Regions from separate parts of the Paenibacillus sp. NN59 genome, predicted to be linked through region 3. Evidence: riboswitches for the same ligand, from Rfam matches in the RefSeq annotation. Region 3 holds a riboswitch; each other region holds the start of a gene.
What was found. A riboswitch is a leader RNA that binds a small molecule or an ion and turns the genes downstream of it on or off. The one in region 3 is predicted to bind cyclic di-AMP.
Positions count from the first base shown of each region.

Region 1: it holds a riboswitch for cyclic di-AMP, as region 3 does, so the genes downstream of both, ACT89M_RS00140 (resuscitation-promoting factor) here and ACT89M_RS10405 (C40 family peptidase) in region 3, are expected to answer to the same signal.
Region 2: it holds a riboswitch for cyclic di-AMP, as region 3 does, so the genes downstream of both, ACT89M_RS16415 (3D domain-containing protein) here and ACT89M_RS10405 (C40 family peptidase) in region 3, are expected to answer to the same signal.
Region 4: it holds a riboswitch for cyclic di-AMP, as region 3 does, so the genes downstream of both, ACT89M_RS00510 (C40 family peptidase) here and ACT89M_RS10405 (C40 family peptidase) in region 3, are expected to answer to the same signal.

Region 1 covers NZ_CP199678.1:30,487-32,688, reverse strand. The annotation lists gene ACT89M_RS00140 (resuscitation-promoting factor) at 1-1,151, opposite strand, end outside; cyclic di-AMP (ydaO/yuaA leader) riboswitch at 1,421-1,674, opposite strand; gene ACT89M_RS00135 (TatD family hydrolase) at 1,916-2,202, opposite strand, start outside.
Region 2 covers NZ_CP199678.1:3,735,853-3,738,054, forward strand. The annotation lists gene ACT89M_RS16415 (3D domain-containing protein) at 118-789, opposite strand; cyclic di-AMP (ydaO/yuaA leader) riboswitch at 792-988, opposite strand; gene ACT89M_RS16420 (amino acid ABC transporter ATP-binding protein) at 1,174-1,896, opposite strand; gene ACT89M_RS16425 (ABC transporter substrate-binding protein/permease) at 1,883-2,202, opposite strand, start outside.
Region 3 covers NZ_CP199678.1:2,324,374-2,326,575, reverse strand. The annotation lists gene pelA (pectate lyase) at 1-793, opposite strand, end outside; cyclic di-AMP (ydaO/yuaA leader) riboswitch at 1,169-1,300, shown strand; gene ACT89M_RS10405 (C40 family peptidase) at 1,306-1,770, shown strand; gene ACT89M_RS10400 (carboxymuconolactone decarboxylase family protein) at 1,909-2,202, opposite strand, start outside.
Region 4 covers NZ_CP199678.1:107,062-109,263, reverse strand. The annotation lists gene ACT89M_RS00515 (hypothetical protein) at 1-660, shown strand, start outside; cyclic di-AMP (ydaO/yuaA leader) riboswitch at 954-1,091, shown strand; gene ACT89M_RS00510 (C40 family peptidase) at 1,095-1,565, shown strand; gene ACT89M_RS00505 (GNAT family N-acetyltransferase) at 1,928-2,202, shown strand, end outside.

The DNA of each region.
Region 1 (2,202 bases), 2.3 Mb from region 3:
TAGACCGTTTTGCCTTTTTTACGTCCGAAATTCAGGGCGTGCTTCACACTGTCATAATAAACGTCAATTTTGTTGCCTTTAATAGCGCCGCCTGTATCTTCCGCACGACGGAAGCCGAGGCCCTCAATGTATACCCACCAGCCGATTGGAATGACCTTGGGATCAACTGCAATGGTGCGCCCCTCCGTTACACGAGTACCGGAAGCTGTTTTTGTACCAATACCCGGCTCTTCAGAAGAGTAGGCTGTCATCGATACATTTTTCAAAACTTTAGAGTATTTAAAAGAATTCCCGGAGACCGTAATCACCTTGCTGCCCGAGGCAGATGTTTTCTTCGAGTTCGTTGTTACAGCTTTTTTGGTCGTCGAAGTTTTGGCAGATACCAATTGAACCTCAGGTTCCTTCACAACCGGTTTAGCTTTCGTACCTACCGCAATCACTTTATCTACACGATTGGTGGCAACCGTTTTACCTACCACTTTTTTGGAGACGAGTTCTCCATCTTGAAATACCTTTTCGATATGTTGCACAATTGTGCCTTCCTTGCCTTTCACTACAACACGGTTATCTCCTTGGAACAAACTTGGGTCTGCCGTTTTCACAACCTTGTAAGCAATCGGTTGTTTCACATCCACTGTATGCTTTGTTACACGCACTACACGAATCTTCATATCCGCTTTAATTGCGGTTCCGAGCGCTGGATACACTTTATCATGATCTTCAACTTGAATACCTGATTGCTGAATTACACCCTGTACCGATGAATCGGTTGTATAAAGAGTCTTGGTGTCTCCGTCTGCCGTGATTTTAACTGGAACGGCCCGCTCAATAACGATTCGGTCTCCGTCTGTAATCGCCCCATTCATGGGCATGGATACCTTGTCGTGAGGGCTGACTGTGATTGACTGCTCCTCCAGCATTTCCTGAAGCATTCCTGTACGAGTCTCTACCACTTGAGCTTTGCCGTCAATAACCAGTGAAACCTGCTTCCCGGCCTGACCGTAAACGACTAACAAGATCATGATTGCAAGCGCAATTGAGAATATCGCGATCAATGCCATTTGACGCAAGTTCTCATGCTTCCACCGCAACGCGAAAGACTTACTGGATGATCGTGACTCATGGGTCTCTTCTGGTTGGAATATGCCCACTTCTCCGTCCTCCTTCATAGCCTCGCCGTCTAAAGTAATGCATGATGTCTTTGACGCGACTATAACAATTTTTCTACAGAACACAGATCAGAGATAATGACCGGTTCTGCACCATGAACCCCTCTTCGCAACATGATGTCATCCTCCTGAATACATACCGTATGATGACAATATTTCTTTTATTCAAAACAAAAAAAGCCAAAGAAAGAGTGTAAGAGACCCTTTCGTGGCTTCCGAATGATTTTGAATATCGGAAATTCATGCACGAGGTTGCCTCTCTTTTTCCGCTTGCGAGGTTAGCTGTCGGGTTCGGGCGAAAGAGAGCCGCCCTATCTTAGGTCACCCGCTCATGGCGGACGCCCTTGAATTCACCCCGAGACCCAAAGAAGAAATCAAATACGGCTTCGCAGAACATTCCGCTGCTTTTGGGTCAGCGAACGATGCGCACCGGCTAGAATCACCGATGTTTAAGCCCTATTGGTTCCCCCGCTCTCCGTTAACGGAGACTCAGCGAGATTGATTCATGAAAGTAATGTTGTCTCATCGGAAAGTGTCCCTTTGTTCATCCCCCGAACATCTGTCCAATTTTCCGCGCAACAATTCACTGAAAAGATGATATCCTGTTTTGATGCATGTTGTAAAGCACGGATCAAGTACGTTTTTCTAAATATTTGGTTAAAATATTGTAATATTCTGCAATTATTCGAAACAAAGAGCAAATTACCTCTCTGTATCTCCCTTTTTCACCCGATTTACTCGTTTTCTTATCGAATCCCAAATCGTTCCATGGCATTTTTGGTGGTAATTGCAGCAATTTCCTCTACCGAAATGCCTTTAATTTCCGCAGCTACTTCAGCAACCAGACGTACATGCGCTGTCTCATTTCGTTTTCCACGATAAGGATGCGGTGTAAGATACGGGGAGTCCGTTTCTAAGAAAAATCGATCCATCGGAACCTTGGCGAGCACCTCTTTCGGTTGCTTGGCATTTTTGAAAGTGACCGGTCCTCCGAAGGACAGATGGAACCCTAAATCCAGACACATTTTCGCCG
Region 2 (2,202 bases), 1.4 Mb from region 3:
TGTCCCTCTACGTCGTCATGAATTATGCCTATCATGATTACGCAAGAAAGAACACCCTGTTTATTAATGCTCAATTCAACTTATGACCTCACATCCATAAATGAGAGGGTTTAAGCCTTATTTTAAAATGTACAACTCAATATCCTGAAAACCAAACGAACTAACGAACTGTTTGCTTCCAGGGATAAAGATGTCAATACGATTTCCCTTGATCGCGCTACCTGCATCCAAAGCCGTTGCTACGAAAGCCTGTTTCGGCAATCCAGGGTGTGTATGCCCTGTCACTAGTACCTTGGTTCCAAAAGGGATAACCTTGGGATCCACTGCGATTGTGCCGAGTTCGAGCGGGTTGCCAAAATAATCAACGGGGCCCCATCCACCATTCTCGGAAGCATCCGCGGAATACGCTGTTGCTTTAACACTAAGCGTTTTGCTGTAGTCGAATGTTTTCCCCCAAGCCTGTACCACTTTATTATCTGTATTCACGTCCAGGCTTGCAGCAGTCACCGTTTTTTCCTGCGACTTCGCTTGAACTGGTGCCGCTTCTACTTTGTTTTCGTTACCTGGGATTGTAATTTTCAAACCACCATAGATGTTATAAGGTGAGATGTCTTTATTCGTTTTAATTAATGTGTTCATATCAACGCCGTATTGCTTGGATAAGGTGAAGAAGGTATCCCCTTCTTTGGCCACATGAACGGAATCCGCGTGAGCCGGAACGGCTTGAATGAATAGAATGGATGTCAGTAGTGCGATGGCTGTTTTGGCTAAACGTTTCTTGTTATACATGGTCTTCCTCCCTCATGATGCCTGCGAAGTTAGTTGTCGGATTCGGATGGAGGAACCCACCCTATAGGCTGTACGTGACATGCTGAAGCATTATGTATTCCTAATTCACCCCAAGCAGCATATTTCTCAAATCATTAACTATGTCTGCATTGTTACGTCCCCCGCACTTCCGCTTCGGAAGTTTCGGCAGTCTTGAATATATCACAAATTTGTAACCTTAAGCTGTAGTAAATGTTTCCATTTGGCGTTTTAATTCATTTTACAGGTAACAGAAAAGTTACTTTTTCAGCTCCACCTTTTCTGCAAACAACAAAAAAGCGTCACCGGATCTTTCGATCCGATAACGCCGTTATTCATTTGATTCTACATACGGAATGGCATGAATTAAAGTACTTTTGCAAGAAAGTCTCGTGTACGCGGGTGTTTTGGCGCCCCAAACACTTCATCCGGGGTACCTTCCTCAACGATGACGCCGCCGTCCATGAAAAGAATGCGGTCTCCCACCTCACGCGCAAAACCCATCTCATGCGTTACAATGACCATCGTCATTCCGCCTTCAGCAAGACGTTTCATGACTTCCAATACCTCTCCGACCATCTCCGGATCAAGGGCCGATGTAGGCTCGTCAAACAGCATCACATGCGGCTGCATCGCGAGTGCTCTTGCAATGGCAATCCGTTGCTTTTGACCACCGGATAGCTGGTTAGGATATACATCTTTTTTGTCCGCCAAACCGACTGTCTTCAGAAGATCCTCGGCAATTTTGTTAGCCTCATCCGTGGATTGTTTCTTCACCTTGATTGGAGCAATCGTAATATTTTGCTGAACCGTTTTATGAGGGAACAGATTAAAATGCTGGAACACCATGCCCATCTTCTCACGTGTAGCATTAATGTTATGCTTGGGATCGGTTATCGAAACACCTTCGAAATCGATCTGTCCCGATGATGGCTGCTCTAACAGGTTCAGACAGCGCAAAAATGTACTTTTACCCGAACCGGAAGGACCAATAACTACAACGACCTCACCTTTGCCGATCGTTACGTCGATGCCTTTCAGGACATCATTTTTACCATATGATTTGTGTAATTGTCTAACGTCTATCACTTGCACCCAACTTCCTTTCCAATCGTCCGAGCAGCTTGGACAGAATAAATGTCATCACAAAGTAAATGGCTGCCGCAATAATGAACGGGTTCAGACCCTGGAATGTGAGATTTTTGACTACACTTGCTTGATACATAATATCCACCATACCGATGACCGAAATAATGGATGATTCTTTAATGATCGTTACGAACTCGTTACCGATGGCTGGCAAAACGGCCTTGAAGGCCTGTGGCAGAATAATGTAACGCATCGCTGCGCCTCTGCCCATACCAAGTGAACGGGCTGCTTCCAGTTGACCACGAT
Region 3 (2,202 bases):
CAGCAATAATTCGGCTATCCCCATTCGCTCTCTCATACCGATATCCTGTAATTTTCACTTTATTAAACCAGGCTTCGGCACCTTTGATAGATGCAGTGATTCTTGAATTAGCCGGTCTCGTTTTCAGAAACTTCACAATGTTCACGCTTTCACCTGCAGTTAATGAAGGCACTTCATAGATTCTGGCTCCCGCAGGTCTAAGTGAACTGGAATCATGCTGTTGTCCCCAGGCCGTTAACTTCCCACCGGATACCACCTGGGTATTCAGGATAGCATCGACTCCTTTGGAAACTGCATTTTTACTGCGATTTGCAAGAGAACTGTCGATAAAGGAGAAGTTCCCCTTACGTCCTGCGACTTCATCAAGCATGTACATCACATTAATCATCGCATCATCATTATAGGTAATATGTTTATGATAGCCGGAACTTTGATAGACTTGAGGCCAACCGCCATTGGAGTACTGCATATTAAGCAAAAAGTTGATGCCCTTGATCGCTGCAGCTGAGTATCGCGGATCATTTGTTTTTTTGAATTCACTTGCTAGCCTTCTGATTTCTGAGTATGTAGCTTTGTTATCAATCGTTGATTTGGCCCATTCACCTGACGTCTGACTGTAATCTTTTCTCCAGCCTCCATCGGGGCGCTGATTCTTTAAGATATCGGACATACTCGCCGTTGTACCGGAAGCATCAGCTGCCGATACGGTCGGTACAGGAAGGATAGCCATTCCCGCTACGGAGAATACCATAGAACACGCCAGTACAAATGTTACTAATTTTTTTGCTTTCACTCGACAACACTCTCCCCATTCACAAATTTGATTACTTATATCACATATATTCCAATGAAAACAATTTAAATACAAATTATGTATTTAATATGGTTATAATATGCAATAAATATATTTTTGTCAATATATGCAACAAACCAAAAAAATTTGTTAAACAGAATTTTTTCCATTTTAGCCTTTAACAATCTTGTTTAATATCCAAGTTCTCTCATATGAAACACAAATGACTTTTTTGTAATCTTTAACTCCCTAATTTCAACAAAATGATAACTAAAATCGATAATTCCGCTAACATTGAGGCTAAATGAACACCTTTAAACAGGTTTGACAATTACGCATTTATGCAATATAGTTTCAAATAGTTACAAAAACTTAATTATTCATTTGCCGAGTTTCAGGATTGAAAACGGGGGAACCATTTTGGGTGAATTATTCTTATACATAGGAAATATAGGGAACCTTCTACCGAACCCTTAGCTAACTCCGTAGGCATCGAAGGGAGAACATTGATTTTGAAAAAACTGATTATTTCCATTTTTGGGGCTGCTGTACTATTTACATCCGGGGCAACAAGCACAGAGGCAAGCACAATTAATACGATGGTTAACAATATGACAGGCATCCCGTACAAATGGGGCGGCACAACCATGGCTGGCTTCGATTGTTCCGGGTTTATGAGATATCTTTTCAACAAATATAGCATTGAGCTCCCTCGCACGTCGCAACAACAAGCGAAAGCCGGAACACCTGTCTCCAAAGCAAGCATTCGTACAGGAGATCTGGTCTTCTTCAACACAACAGGTAGAGGCATCTCACATACAGGAGTATACATCGGTGGAGGTCAATTCGCACATGCCTCCAGCAGCAAAGGTGTCAGCATCACCAAGTTGTCCAATCCGTATTTCAGTGATCGTTATGTAACCGCAAGACGGGTGACAGGTCAATTTATGTATAACAAAATGTTGGGTAAACTTTAATTGAATTTAAAGAACGGGGAGTAGCCTTTGGCTACCTCCTTACAGTAAAGAAAGTAAAGATGAGCTATAAAAAAACAAGGTCATACGCCTCTATTAAAGAGGTGTATGACCTTGTTAATTTTTGTTTTACTTCATTCACTAATGGAGCGCCTTCTGCACCCTCATTGCTCCCTGTGACAGAGCATGTCCGCCGCCCACTGCACCAGCAACAGCTACCGTCTCCATGATCTCCTGATCGGTCGCTCCCTTGGACCGGGCTTCCTCCACATGATAGAACGTGCACACTTCGTTATTAGCAAACAAACCGATACCTAGCGCAATTAACTGCTTGGTTTTGGCGTCAAGCACACCCGGCTGGAAGCACTCTCCCGTAAACTCATGATATGATTTCACCACATCCGGGAGAACGTCGCTTAATGCGCCAATCTGATC
Region 4 (2,202 bases), 2.2 Mb from region 3:
CAGCTCAGCCTGTCCGGTCCGGAGGTCCAGCGTTATCTGTGGATTTTGGGCGGCATGTTATTGCTTCGCCTGCTGATCAGTCCACTTATTCAGGCCGGGTTACTCTACTCCCTGCAACATTATCAATCTACTGAAGAACGCATTCCTTTTATTCGGGGCATCAAAACGTTATGGAAACCCATGATATTGCTACACACGATACGTACCTTTCTCATGTTCTTGCCTGCATACTGGCTTCTGCCCAAATTGTTTTCTACAATAATGGACAGTTTTCATTCTCTTCATTTATTACTTCCCGGCATTCCATATGTAGCAGGCTGGATTATTTATGGCTGGATTGTACATCATGCAGTGCTCTACATGCAGTTTGGTATTTCTGACCCGGAAGCAGAAGGGCGAATTCACGGGACGCTCAAGGGACTGTGGATTGCTGTGCGCCGCATCTTTGCTGTCATCGGCATTGCGCTGGTGCTGGGAGTTGTGCATTTAGTGGTCTTTGGTGCATTCACTTCCGCTTCCTGGTTCTTGACAGGACTATCCGGATTAATCCTGCAACAATCCTATCCGCTTGCTCGAAGCCTACTCAGTATGTGGAAAGTATGTAGTCATTTCCGTTTATGGCAGTCCACATCTACCAGACATGAAAATCATATACGTTGAACTAAAATGTTACACGCCGTCTGAGATCGCTTTCAAAAATAAAGAAATGTTACCATCTTATATTAAACATTTCATTGGTTATTACGTATAAATACGCAAACCTCGACCTTTCCCCGTCAAAGGTCGAGGTTTTTTTTGTTAATTTTACTGCTAAACGTTGCCAAAGTACTAAGCCTCTGGTACAATAAGCGCAGTGAGTTTTTAGTAACAACTTTGTAATCTTTAAATCCTTATTTGTAACAACTTTAAATTAAATCCTTAAAATTAAATTTTCTTTTCATTTTTCAGGTGCATAACTAGCATAGCCAAATTCCTGGCACCTGGGAAGCGGGGGAACCAGTTATGGGTGAATTGATCTTGAAACAGAGGGATCATAGGGGACCTTCAACCGAATCCTTAAGCTAACCTCGCAGGCGTTGGAAGGGGTATATCACTTGTTTAAGAAGAAACTGACCGCAGCAGTACTTAGCCTCACATTTGCATTATCACTTGGAGCAGGCAGCGCATTTGCAGATTCTAAGATGGATAAAGTAATTGATTCAGCAATGGGAACTACATACAAAAGCGGAGGAACAACGCTTGACGGTTTTGACTGCTCCGGATTCACACGGTATGTATTCGACAAATTAGGTATTGATTTGGCTCGTCAATCTAGCTCCCAATACGACATGGGTGATTCCGTATCTCGCATGGAGATGAGACCTGGAGATCTGGTGTTCTTCAACACAACAGGTAAAGGTATATCACACGTAGGCATTTTTGTAGGAAGTGGCAAGTTTGCACATTCTTCTTCTTCCAAAGGTGTAACGATCAGCTCTTTGAGTGAGAACTACTGGGCTAACCGCTACGTTGGCGCTAAACGGATCATGAGCACGGACGATTATGAGTCACTGGCCCTTGACTAGGTACAAGCTGTAATCAACATGATGTTGGAACCATGTAACTCTACTGTAACGAAATACGAAGTATAAACAGAACCGCCCGGTACATTCTCCGCAGGAATGTATCCGGCGGTTTTTTTATGCTTTCTGACTCTGTGTAGTTCCCGATGTTGCAAGTCATGGTGTGTATGTGAACTAACACGTTCGCCTGCTTTCGTTTGTCCGTGCCCTTATCATGTTTTTACCCAGCCTGTTATAATATAAACGGAATGATCACGACTTTTGTTTCAATTTTTATTTGATCATATGAAGACTTGCCTAATACACAGCTCTTTTGTAGAGTGAACAATGATACGGATATTGAAGAAAGGAGCATGCACTGTTATATGAAGAATGAAGCCTCTTTGATACTTCATGTTGTACCGATGCAAGAAGAACATGCTGAACTTATATGTGGCTGGAAATACGCCCCACCTTACAATATCTATAGCTGGCTTCCTTGGGAACAGATGAAAGTACTCGAAGTCGAGTTCGGTGATGCACAGCTCAGACAACAACAATATGCCATTATCCTGGATCAACATGACCAGGTTTATGGGTTTGCACAATATTTTCCGCTCCAGCATGTCACACGAATCGGTCTCGGTATGCGCCCCGATCT